2 regions of the Pseudarthrobacter sp. B907 genome follow, and region 2 is predicted to be linked to the other one. Evidence: riboswitches for the same ligand, from Rfam matches in the RefSeq annotation. Region 2 holds a riboswitch; the other holds the start of a gene.

Region 1 (7,594 bases), on a different contig from region 2:
TTCGGCGCAGCCGGGGAGCGGCACAGGGGAACCACCCGCCCCGGCACCCGGCCATCCAGTGTCCGCGGTCCCGTCTGCGCCGTCGCCGTCGTCGTCGCCGTCGCCGGCGGTGCGGGCCGCCGCGCCGGCACGCGAGACGGTCCCCTTCCCGCTCAGCGGCACCGGCGACCTGGTGGTCCTGGTGGGTCTCGACGACGACGCGATGGACACCGCCCTGGCCATGTCCAGCGCCGCGGGCGGCGCGGACGTCCGCACCGCGGGGGAGCTCAGCGCCTACGGGCACCTGCATTTGGACGGGCGCCAGAGCGCGACGGCGGCCCGCGCCCACGCCGTCGAGACGGAGCAGACCGTGCTGGCGGCCTTCGGACTGGGCAAGGCGCGCAACACCCTGGCCCGGCTCCAGGCGATCGCGGCGCTCTCGCCGGACCAACTCTGGGTAGTCGTGGACGCCGGACGCAAACACGAGGACACCGCCCGCTGGGTCGGCCTGCTGAGGGCGCGGCTCGACGTTGCCGCGGTGGCTGTCGTGGGCGCTGCGGACACCGCCACGCCCGAAAGCGTTGACGCCCTCGGCCTGCCCGTGGGTTGGATCGACGGCCGGCCGGCGACCCGGCCGCTGCCGTGGGACGCAGCGCCCGGCCACGAAGGGTAGATTGAGAGAATGCTGGTACTTACACGCAAGCCGGGCGAACAGATCATGATCGGCGACGGCATCGTCATCACTGTTCTGGAAGGCCGCGGAGACGGCGTCCGGATCGGCATCGAGGCGCCCCGCGGGGTCCCGATCCAGCGCCGGGAAGTCATCGAGGCCATCGCCGCGGCGAACCTGGCGGCGGCCGAAGCCGGTGCGCAAGCGGGGTCCCGAACCGAGGACGCCCTGCGCGGGTTGCTGCCCCCGGCGGCCGTCCGCCCCGTCGACTAACGGCGGTTAGTGGGAATTCGCGTCGTCGCCGAGGTACTGGGCCATCAGCGGCTGGGCGGCGCGGCGCGTAATGGCCAAGGCCCGGTCAATGTTTCCCGCCATCGTCAGCTGCTCCAGCATCTCGGCCGGATCGCCGGTAGCGGCGGGCAGTTGCAGGCTCGCAAGCATCTCCTCGCTGGCGCGGGCCGTGTCGCCGAGGCGGCCCAGAAGTTCCCGCAGGCCGTCCAGATGCTCCCGCAGGACCGTCGGCCACGAACCCTGCGGGGCGGCGGCAATAAGTTCAACCAGCGTCGCCTGCGCCGGAAGACCCCATTCGGCCGCCACGGCCGCCGATTCGACGTTCCGGGCCAGCGCCTCGAACCGCAGCCGGTCCAGTACCGACTCCACCTCGGACGCGGTAAAGATCAGCCATTGGGTGTTGCCGGCAGCCACGTGCAGGCGCTGGGTTTCCAGCCTGAACAACAGCAGTTCCAACTGCCGCCGCTCCTGCCACAGCGCCGCCGAAAGATCCCCTGCACCCATGGGCCCCATTCCCTTGCCATCCCGGCCAAATTACGGCATTCCGCATTTTCCGCCAAGCTTTTCCCTGAGGCTACACGCAGATTCCAGATCAGGTGATAGGTTTCGTTCTGGGTGCTGCGCCCGAGCTTCGAACACCGCCTCCCATGGGGGGAGCGCGGGACCGTTTGCGGGTGCGGCTCTCAGGGTTTTTAAGCTCCTGATCCGGTCTCATGGGGGGACACACTATTGAATCGCGTGGAACGCAACGAGATGGTCACCCAGCACCTTCCGCTGGTGGGTTATCTCGTCTCAGATTTGTGCTCGAAGGCGTCCCACCTCTCGCGCGATGACCTGGCGTCGGCTGGCGCCGTTGCCTTGATTACGTCGGCAGACTCCTTCGACCCCGACCTTGGCGTGCCCTTCGGCGCCTTCGCCCGGCGCCGCATCCTGGGCGCCTTCGCGGACGAAATGCGGGCCAGCGACTGGGCCACCCGCTCCGCGCGCCGTCGGATCAAAGAGACCATGTCCGTCCAGGAGACCCTCGCCGCCGCCCTCGGCCGCACGCCCTCGGTGGACGAGATTGCCTCCGCCCTCGGTGTCCAGCAAAGCGTGGTGGAGGCGGCGCTCGCAGACGCGTCCCGCACCCTCACGCCGCTCGACGACGCCGTTGTGGACACGCTGGCGGCGGAAACCCTGTCTCCGGAGCACTCGGTGCTCGCGGACGAACGGCTCCAGTACCTGCGGGCCGCCGTGAAGTCCCTCCCGGAGCGGATGCGCTATGTGGTCGAGGAGATCTACTTCGGGGACCGCACCGTCAAGGACCTGGCCGCCGAGCTGGGTTCCACGCACGCCGCGGTGTCGCAGCAGCGCGCCGAAGCGATCCGGCTGATGCGCGACGGCCTCACCGCCCACTACGCCGACGACCCGGACCAGAGCTTCGAGCCGCAGTCGCGGATCACGCCGCGCCGCCGGAACGATTACCTGGCCCAGCTCTCCGAAGCGACTGCCGGCGGGATCACCCGGGCCATCTTCCCGCAGGGGCCGATGCTCAACCAGGCCGTCTAAAGCCGCTCGGAACGCTTACTAAGCTCACTTAGTAAGCTGACCGTGAAATTCACCCGCGGCCATCGCGGGCCGCGTCCTCCCTGGGGTACCGTCTGAGGCATAACGCCGTACCAGCCGTTCCGATCAAGGAGGATGCATGAAAGCAACACCCACCCTGACAAGCAACCTGCAGGCCGTTCTCGTGGACCTGATTGAACTCCACGTCCAGGGCAAACAGGCGCACTGGAACATCGTGGGAACCAACTTCCGCGACCTCCACCTCCAGCTCGACGAGATCATCGAAGCCGCCCGCGGATTCGCCGACGACCTGGCCGAGCGGATGCGCGCCCTGCACGCCCTGCCGGACGGCCGCAGTTCCACCGTCTCCAAGTCCACCGCCCTTGCGGAATTCCCTGCCGGGCTCATCAACACCAAGGACGCGATCGACAAGATCGTCGCCGCGCTCGAGGCCGCCGTCGGCACCATGCGCAAGGTGCACGACGAGGTGGACGAGGAAGACCCCACCACCGCGGACCTGCTGCACGAATTCATTGCCAAGTTCGAGCAGTTCGCCTGGATGGTGAACGCTGAGACCATGCGGGCCTCCGCCAGCGTCACCACCCCTGACGCCAAGAAATAGACGCAACCTTCCACGCGCCTTTCCAAGCGTCCGGCGCCGGGTTTCCCTCCCGGCGTCGGGCGTCCGGCGTTTAACGCGGTTTACCCCCCGGGTAAGCCTGTTCAGGCGGCCCTCGGCACTTTACGCAGTACGACGGCGGCGAGGACGGCCGCGCCCGCCATCAGCACCAGGGCAATCGTGGCCGTGATGTGGACGCCGGAGTCGAAGGCGGTCCTGGCGGCGGCCGTCACGGCCTCGGCCAGCGGGGCCGGGAGGCTCCGGGCCAGCTCGGTTGCCCCGGCAAGGGTCTCGCCGGCCTGGTGGGCCGCCCCGGGGCCGGCGCCGGCGACGTCGGCGGGCAACCTGAGGTTCCGCTGGTAGGACGCGGTAAGGATCGAGCCGAGGATGGCGGTGCCGAGCAGGGAGCCGATCTCGTAACCGGTTTCCGAAATGGCGGCCGCCGCGCCGGATTTCGCGGCCGGGACGGCACCCAAGATCAGGTCGTTGGAGATGGTCTCGGCCGCGCCGACGCCCAGGCAGAGCACCAGCAGCGCCGCCAGCAACATGCCGGGACCGGCGCCGTGGTCGCCCCCGGCCACCAGGGCATAGCCCGTGGCGCTCAACAGCAGCCCGCCGGCGACCACAAAGCCCGGGCGGACCTTGCGCACCAGCGGCACCGCGAGCAGGCCCGCGACAACCGTGGCGGCCAGGGCCGGAACCATCGCCAGGCCGGACTCCGACGGCGACTGGCCCTCGAGCAGCTGCAGGTGCTGGGCGAGGAAGAGAATAAAGCCGTTGTAGGAAAACAGCGCCAGCACGTTCGCCGTGATGGCGGTGCTGAAGACCGGGTTGCCAAAGAGGCTGAGGTCCAGCAGGGGAGCCGTCGCCGGCGAGGCTGCCAGCCGGCGCTGGCGGCGGACGAAGGCGTACCCCATCAGGAGACCGACGCCGATGGCGGCCAGCGCCTCCGGTTCCGGGCCGTGGGTCGCCAGGATCTTGATGCCGTACACTGCCGGGACCATGGCCAGCAGGGACAGGACGATGCTGGGTACGTCCACGGGGCCGGGCTTCGGGTCGCAGGATTCCGGGATCAGCGCCGGACCGAGGGCCAGCAGCGGCAGGATGATGGGCACCGCGACGAGGAGGACCGCACCCCACCAGAGGTGCTCCACCAGCCAGCCGCCCAGGATCGGGCCCAGCGCCGCGCCGCCGGAGAAGCCGGCGGCCCAGATCGCCACCGCGAGCCGCCGCCGGTTGGGCTCCGGAAAGATGTTCCGGATCAGCGACAGCGTGGATGGCATCAGCATGGCGCCGAAGAAACCGAGCCCGGCCCGGCCGGCGATCAGCCACTCCGCGCCGGGTGCAAAGGCCGTCACCGCGGAGACGGCCGCAAAGCCCGTGCTGCCGACCAGCAGCAGCCGCCGGCGGCCAATCCTGTCACCGAGGCTGCCCATCGCCACGAGCAGGCCGGCCAGGACCAGCGGGTAAGAGTCAACAATCCAGAGCAGTTCCACCCCGGTGGCATCCAGGCTTCGGGCAATCGCGGGCAGCGCGAACGTCAGGGCCGTGTTATCCACGGCCACCAGCAGCACCGGGAACATCAGCAGGGTGAGCGCCAGCCAGTCCCGCCAGGGCGCTCGCGGCTCCGGGGCTGCGGCCGTGCGGTCAGTTGCCGGCTGGAATACGGTGCTCATGAGAGATAACTGTACCGTCTGGACGGTATAGTTAAGAAATGCGCGTCCCGGCAGGCATGATGTAATCCATGGCCAGAAAACCCGTTGCCCGCGAAGCCGTCCTCGACGCCTTCGAATCGCTGCTCATCGCCGAAGGGGAACGCGCCGCGACGCTGGATGCGGTGGCCAGGCTGGCAGGTGTCTCCAAGGGCGGCCTGCTGTACCACTTCCCGAACAAGGAAGCCATGATCGCGGTGTTGCTCGAGCGCCTGGACCGGCTGCTCGCCGAAGACCTGGATGCCATGGCCGCCGCGCCGGAGGGGGCGGCGGCGTACTTCATCAAATCCTCCGTGTGGGCCGACACCCCGCTGGACCGGGTGTTTGTGGCCGCTACCCGGCTGGCCGAAGTGGCGCACGCTGAGACCCTGCAGCGGATGGCCGGGGTCCAGGCCAGCTGGCTGGCACTGCTCGCTGCCGACGTCGGACCTGCGATGGCCAAGGCTGTGCTGTACATGGGGGATGGGCTGTACTTCAACGCGATGCTCGCGCGGGCTCCCGGCGGGGCGCCGCCGGAGGTGGCCGGCGACGTCGACGGCCTGCTCGCCGCCGTCGAACGGCTGCGCGGCTGAGTGGGCGCTCCAACCCGGGGAGGCTCCCGCAGGTGTGGCGGGTTGGTGCGGGAGCGTCCCATCAGGGGGCCTGCGGCGGCACCCGAAGCGTGACCCGAACCGCTCCGTGCGCCGGAGTTTGCGGACGTGCCTCCGGCATAGGACAATGGGACTTGTGACTGCGGTCACGAGCAATTGAATATGCCTTTGATCTGCGGCGGGAGAGTTCTGCAAGTAGGTACAAGCAGGCGCCGTAGGAGCAAACCCTCCCCAGGAATCTCTCAGGCCCATGTACCGCCGCGGCAAGGCAACTCTGGAAAGCAGCAGGCACGCCCCGGGCGCGCCGTGCTCACCGACGGTGCAAGCGGAGCCTCGCGAAAGCGGTTGCGCGGAAACTCTCAGGTCCAATACAGAGCGGGGAGGAACCCGAATCAATGTGGCGTACCCTGCGCCGCCTTAGTTATGGAGTTCCTTGTGACTGTTACCTCAGCCTCCACGTCCTTCGTTGACCGGCACATCGGCGCCCGCCGCCAGGCCGACGTCGACACCATGCTGAAGGCTGTCGGCCACGACACCGTCGACGCGCTGGTGGACACCGCCGTTCCGAAGGACATCCGCCAGGACTCCGACCTGGCGCTCGCCGCGGCACTGAGCGAAGTCGAAGTCCTCGCCGAGCTGCGCAAGCTGGCCGCCAAGAACAAGACCGCCGTGCAGATGATCGGCCAGGGCTCCTACGACACCGTCACCCCGGCCGTGATCCGTCGCAATATCCTCGAAGCCCCGGCCTGGTACACCGCGTACACGCCGTACCAGCCCGAAATCTCGCAGGGCCGGCTCGAGGCGCTGCTGAACTTCCAGACCATGGTCCAGGACCTCGTGGGCCTGCCGATCGCCAACGCCTCGCTGCTGGACGAAGCCACCGCCGTCGCCGAGGCCGTGCTGATGATGCGCCGGGCCAACAAGAACAAGACGGCCCACGACGGCAAAACCGTCCTCGACGCCGACTGCCTGCCGCAGACCATCGCCATCGTCCAGGGCCGCGCCGAGGCCCTCGGCTTCGAAGTTGAGGTCGCAGACCTGTCCAAAGGCCTGCCCGAGGGCGTCATCAACGGCGTTGTGCTGCAGCAGCCGGGCGCTTCCGGCCGCGTGTTCGACCACACCGCCGTGATCGCCGAGGCCAAGGAACGCGGCGCGCTCGTCACGGTGGCGGCGGACCTGCTGTCCCTGACCCTCATCACCTCCCCGGGCGAGCAGGGTGCGGACATCGCCGTCGGCTCCGCCCAGCGCTTCGGCGTCCCGCTGTTCTTCGGCGGCCCGCACGCCGCCTACATGGCCGTAGCCAAGGGCCTCGAGCGCTCCATGCCCGGCCGCCTCGTCGGTGTCTCCAAGGACAACGCCGGCATGCCCGCCTACCGCCTGGCGCTGCAGACCCGCGAGCAGCACATCCGCCGCGAGAAGGCCACCTCCAACATCTGCACGGCCCAGGCGCTGCTGGCCATCGTGGCCTCGTTCTACGCCGTCTACCACGGCCCGGACGGGCTGAAGGCGATCGCCGAGACCGTCCACAACAACGCCCGCACCATCGCCGCCTCGCTCAAGGGCGCCGGCCTTAACGTGCTGCACACCTCGTTCTTCGACACTGTCACCGTCTCGGTTCCGGGCAAGGCCGCGGAGATCATCGCCGCCGCCGATGCCAAGGGCATCAACCTGCGTTCCATCGATGCCGACACGGTCGGCATCTCCGCCGATGAGGCGACGACGGCGGCAAACGTTGCCGACGTCGTCGCCGCCTTCGGCGCCACGGTGGTTGATTCCGTGGAAGGCTTCGCCCTGGACGCCGCCGTCGAGCGCACCTCCGACTACCTGCAGCACCCGGTCTTCAACACGCACCGTTCCGAGACCCAGCTGCTGCGCTACATCCGCCGTCTCTCGGACCGGGACCTCGCGCTGGACCGGACCATGATTCCGTTGGGTTCGTGCACCATGAAGCTGAACGCCACGGCCGAGATGGAAGCGATCTCCTGGCCGGAATTCGCCTCCATCCACCCCTTCGCCCCCGACTCCCAGACCGCCGGCTGGCGCGAACTGATCGAGGACCTCGAAGCCCAGCTGACCGAAATCACCGGCTACGACCAGGTCTCCATCCAGCCCAACGCCGGCTCCCAGGGCGAGCTCGCCGGCCTGCTCGCGATCCGCGGCTACCACCACTCCCGCGGCGACGCTCAGC
Region 2 (7,594 bases):
AGCAGGCCCGCGAGTTCACCCTGGGAGCCGGCGTTTGGCTGGATGGAGACCTGGTCGTAGCCCGTGATTTCGGCGAGGTCAGCCTCGAGGCCGCTGATGAGTTCGCGCCACCCTTCGGTCTGGGAGTCCGGCGCGAAGGGGTGGATGGAGGCGAACTCCGGCCAGGAGATGGCTTCCATCTCGGCCGTGGCGTTCAGCTTCATGGTGCAGGAACCCAGCGGGATCATGGTGCGGTCCAGTGCGAGGTCCCGGTCCGAGAGGCGGCGGATGTAGCGCAGCAGCTGGGTCTCGGAGCGGTGGGTGTTGAAGACCGGGTGCTGCAGGTAGTCGGAGGTGCGCAGCACCGAGTCGGGCAGCTCGAAGCCCTTGGCCTCCACGAGCGGACCGGCGCCAAAGGCGACGACCACAGCGGAGAGGACTTCCGGCGTCGTGGTTTCATCGACGGACACGCCAACTGTGTCCGCGTCGATGAGCCGCAGGTTGATGCCCCGGGCCTCGGCGGCGGCGATAGCCTTCGTGGCCTTGCCCGGCACCCGGACCGTGAGGGTGTCGAAGAAGGAGTCGCTTGCCAGTTCGCGGCCGGCAATTTTCAGTGTGGCGGCCAGGGCGCGGGCGTTGTTGTGGACGGCCTCGGCGATTGCCTTCAGCCCGTCCGGGCCGTGGTAGACGGCGTAGAAAGAGGACACGATGGCCAGCAGCGCCTGGGCGGTGCAGATGTTGGAGGTGGCCTTCTCGCGGCGGATGTGCTGCTCGCGGGTCTGCAGCGCCAGGCGGTAGGCGGGGATGCCGGCGTTGTCCTTGGAGACGCCGACGATCCGGCCCGGGAGCGTGCGTTCCATGCCCTCGCGGACCGCCATGTAGGCGGCGTGCGGGCCGCCGAAGAACAGCGGCACGCCGAAGCGCTGGGTCGAGCCGACGGCGATGTCCGCGCCCTGCTCGCCCGGGGGAGTGATGAGGGTCAGGGACAGCAGGTCCGCGGCCACGGTGACCAGTGCGCCGCGCTCCTTGGCCTCGGCGATCACACCGGACTGGTCCCAAACCCGGCCGGAGGCGCCCGGCTGCTGCAGCACAACGCCGTTGATGACGCCCTCGGGCAGGCCCTTGGATAGGTCGGCGACCTCAACCTCGAAGCCGAGGGCCTCGGCGCGGCCCCGGACGATGGCGATGGTCTGCGGGAGGCAATCGGCGTCGAGGACGGTTTTACCGTCGTGGGCGCCTGTTTTCTGACCTACGGTCTTCTTCGCCCGTCGCATCAGCAGCACGGCCTCGGCGACGGCGGTGGCCTCGTCGAGGAGGGAGGCGTTGGCAACCGGAAGCGCGGTGAGGTCCTGGACCATGGTCTGGAAGTTCAGCAGCGCCTCAAGCCGGCCCTGGGAAATTTCCGGCTGGTACGGCGTGTACGCGGTGTACCAGGCCGGGGCTTCGAGGATGTTGCGGCGGATCACGGCCGGGGTGACGGTGTCGTAGTAGCCCTGGCCGATCATCTGCACGGCGGTCTTGTTCTTGGCGGCCAGATTGCGCAGCTCGGCGAGGACTTCGACTTCGCTCAGCGCCGCGGCCAGGGTGAGGGGCTTTTCCTGGCGGATGGAATCGGGGACAGCAGTATCGACCAGGCCGTCGACACTGTCGTAGCCGACAGCCTTCAGCATGGTGTCGACGTCGGCCTCGCGGCGGGCGCCAATATGGCGGTCAGCGAAATTGGATGAAAGAGATTGAACCGTCAAGAGGAACTCCAAGGTTTGGCCGGCGCAAGGCGCCGGAAGGGACCGGGTTCCTCCCCGCTCTGTATTGGACCTGAGAGATTCCGCGGACCGTTGTCCGCTTGCACCGTCGGTGAGCCAGGAACTTTCCTGACTGCTTTCCAGAGTTGCCTCGCCGCGGCGGTACATGGGCCTGAGAGATTCCTGGGGAGGATTTGCTCCTACGGCGCCTGCCCGTTGGTGACGGGGAGGACTCTCCCGCCACGGCTCGAAAGGCATATTCGAATGTGGTGATTCGCCTCACACCGTACACGCCATCCCGGGGAGAGGCAACAATGCGGCCGCCGGGCAATGTCACATTTGCGGGGCTTGACTTTCCCGAGTGATCCATCACACACTGAGTCGGCCGGACGATGTCCTTCGAGGGTGATCCGGCCATGGTGGGTGCAGGTCCCGGCACATTCGGGGCACCGCACCCACGACGGCGCGCTTTGTTCGGAGCTAACCTCCACGCCACAGGGCCGTCGGTAACATTCACAAATGAACATGCCTATGATCTGCGGCGGGAGAGTCCTGCCGGTACATACAGCAGGCGCCGTAGGAGCAAATCCTCCCCAGGAATCTCTCAGGCCCATGTACCGCCGTGGCGAGGCAACTCTGGAAAGCAGCCAGGCACGTTCCTGGCTCACCGAAGGTGCAAGCGGGTCTGCGGGGGCAGGAACGCGGAAACTCTCAGGTCCAAGACAGAGCGGGGAGGAACCCGAATCATCGTGGCACCGAAGTGCCACTTGAACGATGGAGTTCCTTATGACGATTCAACGACCACCTTCGGCTCCGGTTGAAGCCCCCCACCTTGAGCGCCAGCTCAGCAACCGGCACATCCAGCTCATCGCGATCGGCGGCGCCATCGGCACCGGCCTGTTTATGGGCTCGGGAAAGACCATCTCGGCGGCCGGCCCTTCCGTAATCTTCGTCTACATGATCATCGGCTTTATGCTGTTCTTCGTCATGCGGGCCATGGGTGAGCTGCTGCTGTCCAACCTCCACTACAAGTCCTTCAGTGATTTCGCGGCGGACTTGCTTGGCCCCTGGGCCGGCTTCTTCACAGGCTGGACCTACTGGTTCTGCTGGGTGATCACCGGCATCGCCGACGTTATCGCCATCGCCGGATACTCCCAGGAGCTCTGGCCCGGGCTACCCCTGTGGATACCGGGACTGGTCACCGTCGCCATCCTGCTGCTGCTGAACCTGACCACGGTGAAGGCCTTCGGCGAGACCGAGTTCTGGTTCGCGCTGATCAAGATCATCGCCATCGCGGCGTTGATTATCGTGGGCCTGTTCATGATTTTCAGCGGATTCAGCTCCGACGCCGGACCCGCTACTTTCAGCAACCTGTGGAGCCACGGAGGCTTCTTCCCGAACGAGTTCATGGGCTTCGTCGCCGGCTTCCAGATCGCCGTGTTCGCCTTCGTGGGCATCGAACTGGTGGGCACCACTGCGGCAGAGGCCAAGGACCCGGAGAAGAACCTGCCCCGGGCCATCAACTCCATCCCGATCCGTGTACTGCTTTTCTACGTGGGCGCCCTCATCATCCTGATGTCCGTCATCCCCTGGACCCAGTTCGCCGCCGGACACAGCCCCTTCATCGCCATGTTCTCCCTGGCCGGCCTCGGGGCCGCTGCCACGGTCGTCAACCTGGTGGTCCTTTCCTCGGCGATGTCCTCGGCCAACTCCGGAATCTACTCCACGTCCCGGATGGTCTACGGCTTGGCCCAGGAAGGTGACGCGCCGGTCCGTTTCGGTGCCCTGTCGCGCCGCAAGGTTCCCCAGAATGCGCTGTTCCTGTCCTGCGTGCTGCTGCTGGCGGGTGTGGTCCTGATGTACGCCGGTGAGAACATCGGCAAGGCCTTTGAGATGGTCACCACCGTTTCCGCCGTCTGCTTCGTCTTCGTCTGGTCGATCATACTGGCCAGCTACATCGCCTTCCGCCGGCGCCGCCCGCACCTGCATGCCGCCTCGAAGTTCAAGATGCCCGGCGGCATCCCCATGGTCTGGGCGGTCTTCGCCTTCTTTGCCTTCGTGCTCTGGACCCTGACCACCCAGCCGGACACCCTCACAGCGCTTCTGGTGACGCCCATCTGGTTCATCATCCTCGGCGCGGCATGGTTCGTCCTGCGCCGCCGTCCCGCGCACCTGGCTCGCTACCAGGCGTTCAAGGACGAACTTCAGTCTGAGCAGGATGTTGCAGGCGGACGCCAGGCGGTGGACAGCCTGTGACCACCGGAGAAGCCACACCCGCCACCCCGTCCTCCCTCCCGGCGTTGGAAAAGCCGGTGGCGCCCGGCACGGAATTTGTCCTCACCCTCGACTGCGCCGAGTCACCCGGAATCATCCACGCCGTCTCTGAATTCCTGCTGGCCCACGGCTGCAACATCATCGACATCAAGCAGTTCGGCGACCGGCAGGAACAGCACTTCTTTATGCGCGTGCACTTCGTCGCAGCGGGTGCGGGCGCTGACGTCGAAGCCCTCCGGCAGGATTTCGTTCCGGTGGCCGGGGAGTGGGACATGAATTGGCGGCTCGAACGCCACGGCCGGAAAGAGAGGATTCTGGTCATGGTGTCCAAATACGGCCACTGCCTCAACGACCTGCTCTTCCGCGCCCGCATCGGCGAACTGCCCGTGGAGATCGTGGCCGTCGTGTCCAACCACCAGGACCACGAGGATCTCGTCACCTGGCACGGGATTCCGTTCCATCACGTGCCGGTGAGCCAGCAAACCAAGCCCGCCGCCGAAGCAACGCTGCTCTCACTGGTGGATAGCTACCAGGTGGAGCTGGTGGTCCTCGCCCGCTACATGCAGGTCCTGAGTGACAACCTCACGGGCCGCCTCGCCGGCAGGGCCATCAACATCCACCATTCCTTCCTGCCGAGCTTCAAGGGCGCCAAGCCCTACCACCAGGCGTACGACCGGGGCGTCAAGACCGTCGGGGCCACCGCGCACTACGTCAATTCCGAGCTGGACGAGGGACCCATCATTGCCCAGCAGGTGATCGAGGTGGACCACACCTACACCCCCGCTGACCTGGTCGCAGTGGGCCGGGACGCCGAATGCAAAGCCCTGACGAACGCCGTCCGCTGGCATGCCGAAGGACGAATCATTCTTTCCGGCAACAGGACCGTCATCCTTCGCTGACGCGTCCCCACGATCATGCGAAGCCCCCTCATACGGGGCTTCGCATGTCCGCTCCGGCGCCTTGCGCCGGCTATTCCTTGGAGTACCTCGTGACGGTTCATTCTCTTACGTCCACTTCCCCCTCAACCCGGCCCGCCGGTAGTGATCCGCAGCTTCCCACGCGGCTGGAAATCGTTCCCACCGACGGCATCGTCGCCAGGGTTCAGGCGGCCCTCCCGGCGGGCTCGAAACTCACGGTCACCTGCCTTCCGCATCACGGGGTCAAGCCCACCGTGCAAACGGCGGTCCAGCTGGGCCAGCTCGGTTACCGCGTGGTGCCCCACCTCGCGGCCCGCAGCCTCGAAGGCCGCGCGGAACTCGCAGGCATCCTCAAAGTCTGCGAGGCTGCCGGGGTCACCGAGGTCTTCGCCGTCGGCGGCGACGCGGCGCAGGCAGCCGGCCCCTACCCGAGCAGCGCCCGCCTGCTGGAGGACATTGCCGAGATCTCCGGCGGGCGCATTGCAGCGGGCGTCGCCGGCTACCCGGAAGGGCACCCGCAGCAGAGCCAACTCCATATGCTCGATGCGCTGCTGGAAAAACAGCATCTTGCCTCCAGCGTGGTCACGCAGATGTGTTTCTCGGGTGCGCGGATCGGCTGGTACGTGGAGTTGCTGCGCCGCGAGGGTGTCACGCTGCCGGTGTGGGCCGGAGTCGCCGGATCCGTACCCCGGACCAAGCTCGTCTCCCTGGCAACCAAGATCGGAGTGGGGCCGTCCCTGCGCTTCATCAGCCGCAGGGGACCGCTCGCCCGTCGGCTGCTGGACGGCGGCAACTATTCTCCCCAACGCCTCGTGTCCGAGCTGTCGGCGGTCCGGCCCGCTTTGGCCGGCGTCCACCTCTACACGTTCAACAACCTCGAACCGTACGCGGCCGCCGGCATGGCCAAAAGTGCCGGAGCGCCGGCAGCCACATCGCCGGGACGCGGTTGATGGCCACGCCGGAGGGCGCCGCCGGCGTCGCCACGCGGGGTGTGCGCCTGCCCTGGGCGGCACTCCCACGCGGCCTGCCGGTTCGGGTCACCGCCGACAGGAGGTACCTCGGCCGGGGCACAGTGGACGGTGCCACGCCGGACGGATCTGTGTTGTGGGTCCTCTTCAACGGCACGGAGGGCCGGCGCATGTTCCACCGGGACGACCACATTCACGTCGAAGTGGGGTAACAGGGAACCGCTGCCCACCGGGTCAGTGGCCCCGCTTGATCCAGTCCGCAAGCTGGGGCGCCTCGGCGCCGATGGTCGTCGAGTCCCCGTGCCCGGTGCGCACCACGGTCTCCGCCGGGAGCGTGAGCAGGCGGGCCTTTATGGACGCGATGATGGTGGGGAAGTCGCTGAAGGACCGCCCGGTGGCGCCCGGCCCGCCCTGGAAGAGGGTGTCGCCGGTGAAGACGGTGCCTTCGTCCGCCAAGTGGAAGCTGACGGAGCCGGGGGAATGGCCAGGGGTGTGCAGCGCCGTGAGGCGGGCGCCGGCGACGTCGAACGTGTCGCCGTCCTCGATGCCGTGGTCCGGCTCGGTCCCGGGGAAGACCCGGTCCCAGAGCATCCAGTCGTCGCGGTGCAGGTAAACCGGAGCCTTGACCAGGCGGCTGAATTCGCCGACTGCGGCGATGTGGTCGTCGTGGCCGTGGGTGAGCAGGATGGCTGTGACGGTCCGGCCTGCGACGGCGGCGGCGACGGCTGCGGCGTCGTGGGCCGGATCGATCACCACGCATTCCTCCTCGTTGCCGAGGATCCAGACGTTGTTGTCCACGTCCCAGGTGCCGCCGTCGAGCGAGAACGTCCCGGAGGTGACCAGCTGCTCGATCCGCAGGCTGCTGCCGGCAGCGCCGCTCACAGTTCCACCACCGAGCGGAGGACGGCGCCGGCGTGCATCTTCTCGAAGGCGTCCTCGATCTGGTCGATCGTGATGCGTTCCGTGACGAAGGCATCCAGGTCCAGCCGGCCCTGCCGGTAGAGGTCGATCAGCATGGGGAAATCGCGGGACGGCAGGCAATCGCCGTACCAGGAGGACTTCAGGGAGCCGCCGCGGCCGAACACGTCCAGCAGTGGCAGTTCAAGGGTCATGTCCGGGCTGGGGACGCCCACCAGGACCACGGTGCCGGCGAGGTCGCGGGCGTAGAAGGCCTGCTTATAGGTCTCGGGACGCCCGACGGCGTCGATCACGACGTCGGCGCCGAAACCGCCGGTCAGTTCCCGGATCGCCTCGACCGGGTCGACGGCGGCGGAGTCCACGGTGTGGGTGGCGCCGAGTTCCTTGGCGCGTTCGAGCTTCTTGGCGTCGATGTCCACCGCGATCACGGTGGTGGCCCCGGCGAGCGCGGCGCCGGCCACGGCCGCCACACCCACGCCGCCGCAGCCGATCACGGCGACGGAATCCCCGCGCTTGACGTTGCCGGTGTTGATGGCGGCGCCGAGGCCGGCCATGACGCCGCAGCCGAGCAGGCCGATTGCGGCTGGGTCGGCGTCGGGGTCCACCTTGGTGCACTGCCCGGCGGCGACGAGGGTCTTCTCGGCGAAGGCACCGATGCCCAGCGCTGCGGAGAGTTCGGTGCCGTCCTCGAGTGTCATGTTCTGGGTGGCGTTGTGGGTGTTGAAGCAGTACTGCGGTTCGCCGCGGCGGCACGCCCGGCATTCGCCGCAGACGGCCCGCCAGTTCAGCACCACGC

Evidence for each region. A riboswitch is a leader RNA that binds a small molecule or an ion and turns the genes downstream of it on or off. The one in region 2 is predicted to bind glycine.
Region 1: linked by a shared signal. The riboswitch ahead of ABLI39_RS15940 (aminomethyl-transferring glycine dehydrogenase) and the one ahead of gcvP (aminomethyl-transferring glycine dehydrogenase) in region 2 are both predicted to bind glycine.

The regions. Positions count from the first base shown of each region.
Region 1 is NZ_JBEEQE010000022.1:75-7,668, reverse strand. It holds gene ABLI39_RS15975 (hypothetical protein) at 1-652, shown strand, start outside; gene ABLI39_RS15970 (carbon storage regulator) at 662-922, shown strand; gene ABLI39_RS15965 (flagellar protein FlgN) at 929-1,444, opposite strand; gene ABLI39_RS15960 (sigma-70 family RNA polymerase sigma factor) at 1,670-2,488, shown strand; gene ABLI39_RS15955 (Dps family protein) at 2,625-3,107, shown strand; gene ABLI39_RS15950 (MFS transporter) at 3,209-4,780, opposite strand; gene ABLI39_RS15945 (TetR family transcriptional regulator) at 4,849-5,388, shown strand; glycine riboswitch at 5,576-5,674, shown strand; glycine riboswitch at 5,676-5,790, shown strand; partial or broken gene ABLI39_RS15940 (aminomethyl-transferring glycine dehydrogenase) at 5,830-7,594, shown strand, end outside.
Region 2 is NZ_JBEEQE010000013.1:102,489-110,082, reverse strand. It holds partial or broken gene gcvP (aminomethyl-transferring glycine dehydrogenase) at 1-1,724, opposite strand, end outside; glycine riboswitch at 1,774-1,871, opposite strand; glycine riboswitch at 1,872-1,971, opposite strand; glycine riboswitch at 2,254-2,351, shown strand; gene ABLI39_RS12435 (amino acid permease) at 2,508-3,977, shown strand; gene purU (formyltetrahydrofolate deformylase) at 4,022-4,894, shown strand; gene ABLI39_RS12425 (methylenetetrahydrofolate reductase) at 4,984-5,862, shown strand; gene ABLI39_RS12420 (MBL fold metallo-hydrolase) at 6,115-6,762, opposite strand; gene ABLI39_RS12415 (S-(hydroxymethyl)mycothiol dehydrogenase) at 6,759-7,594, opposite strand, start outside.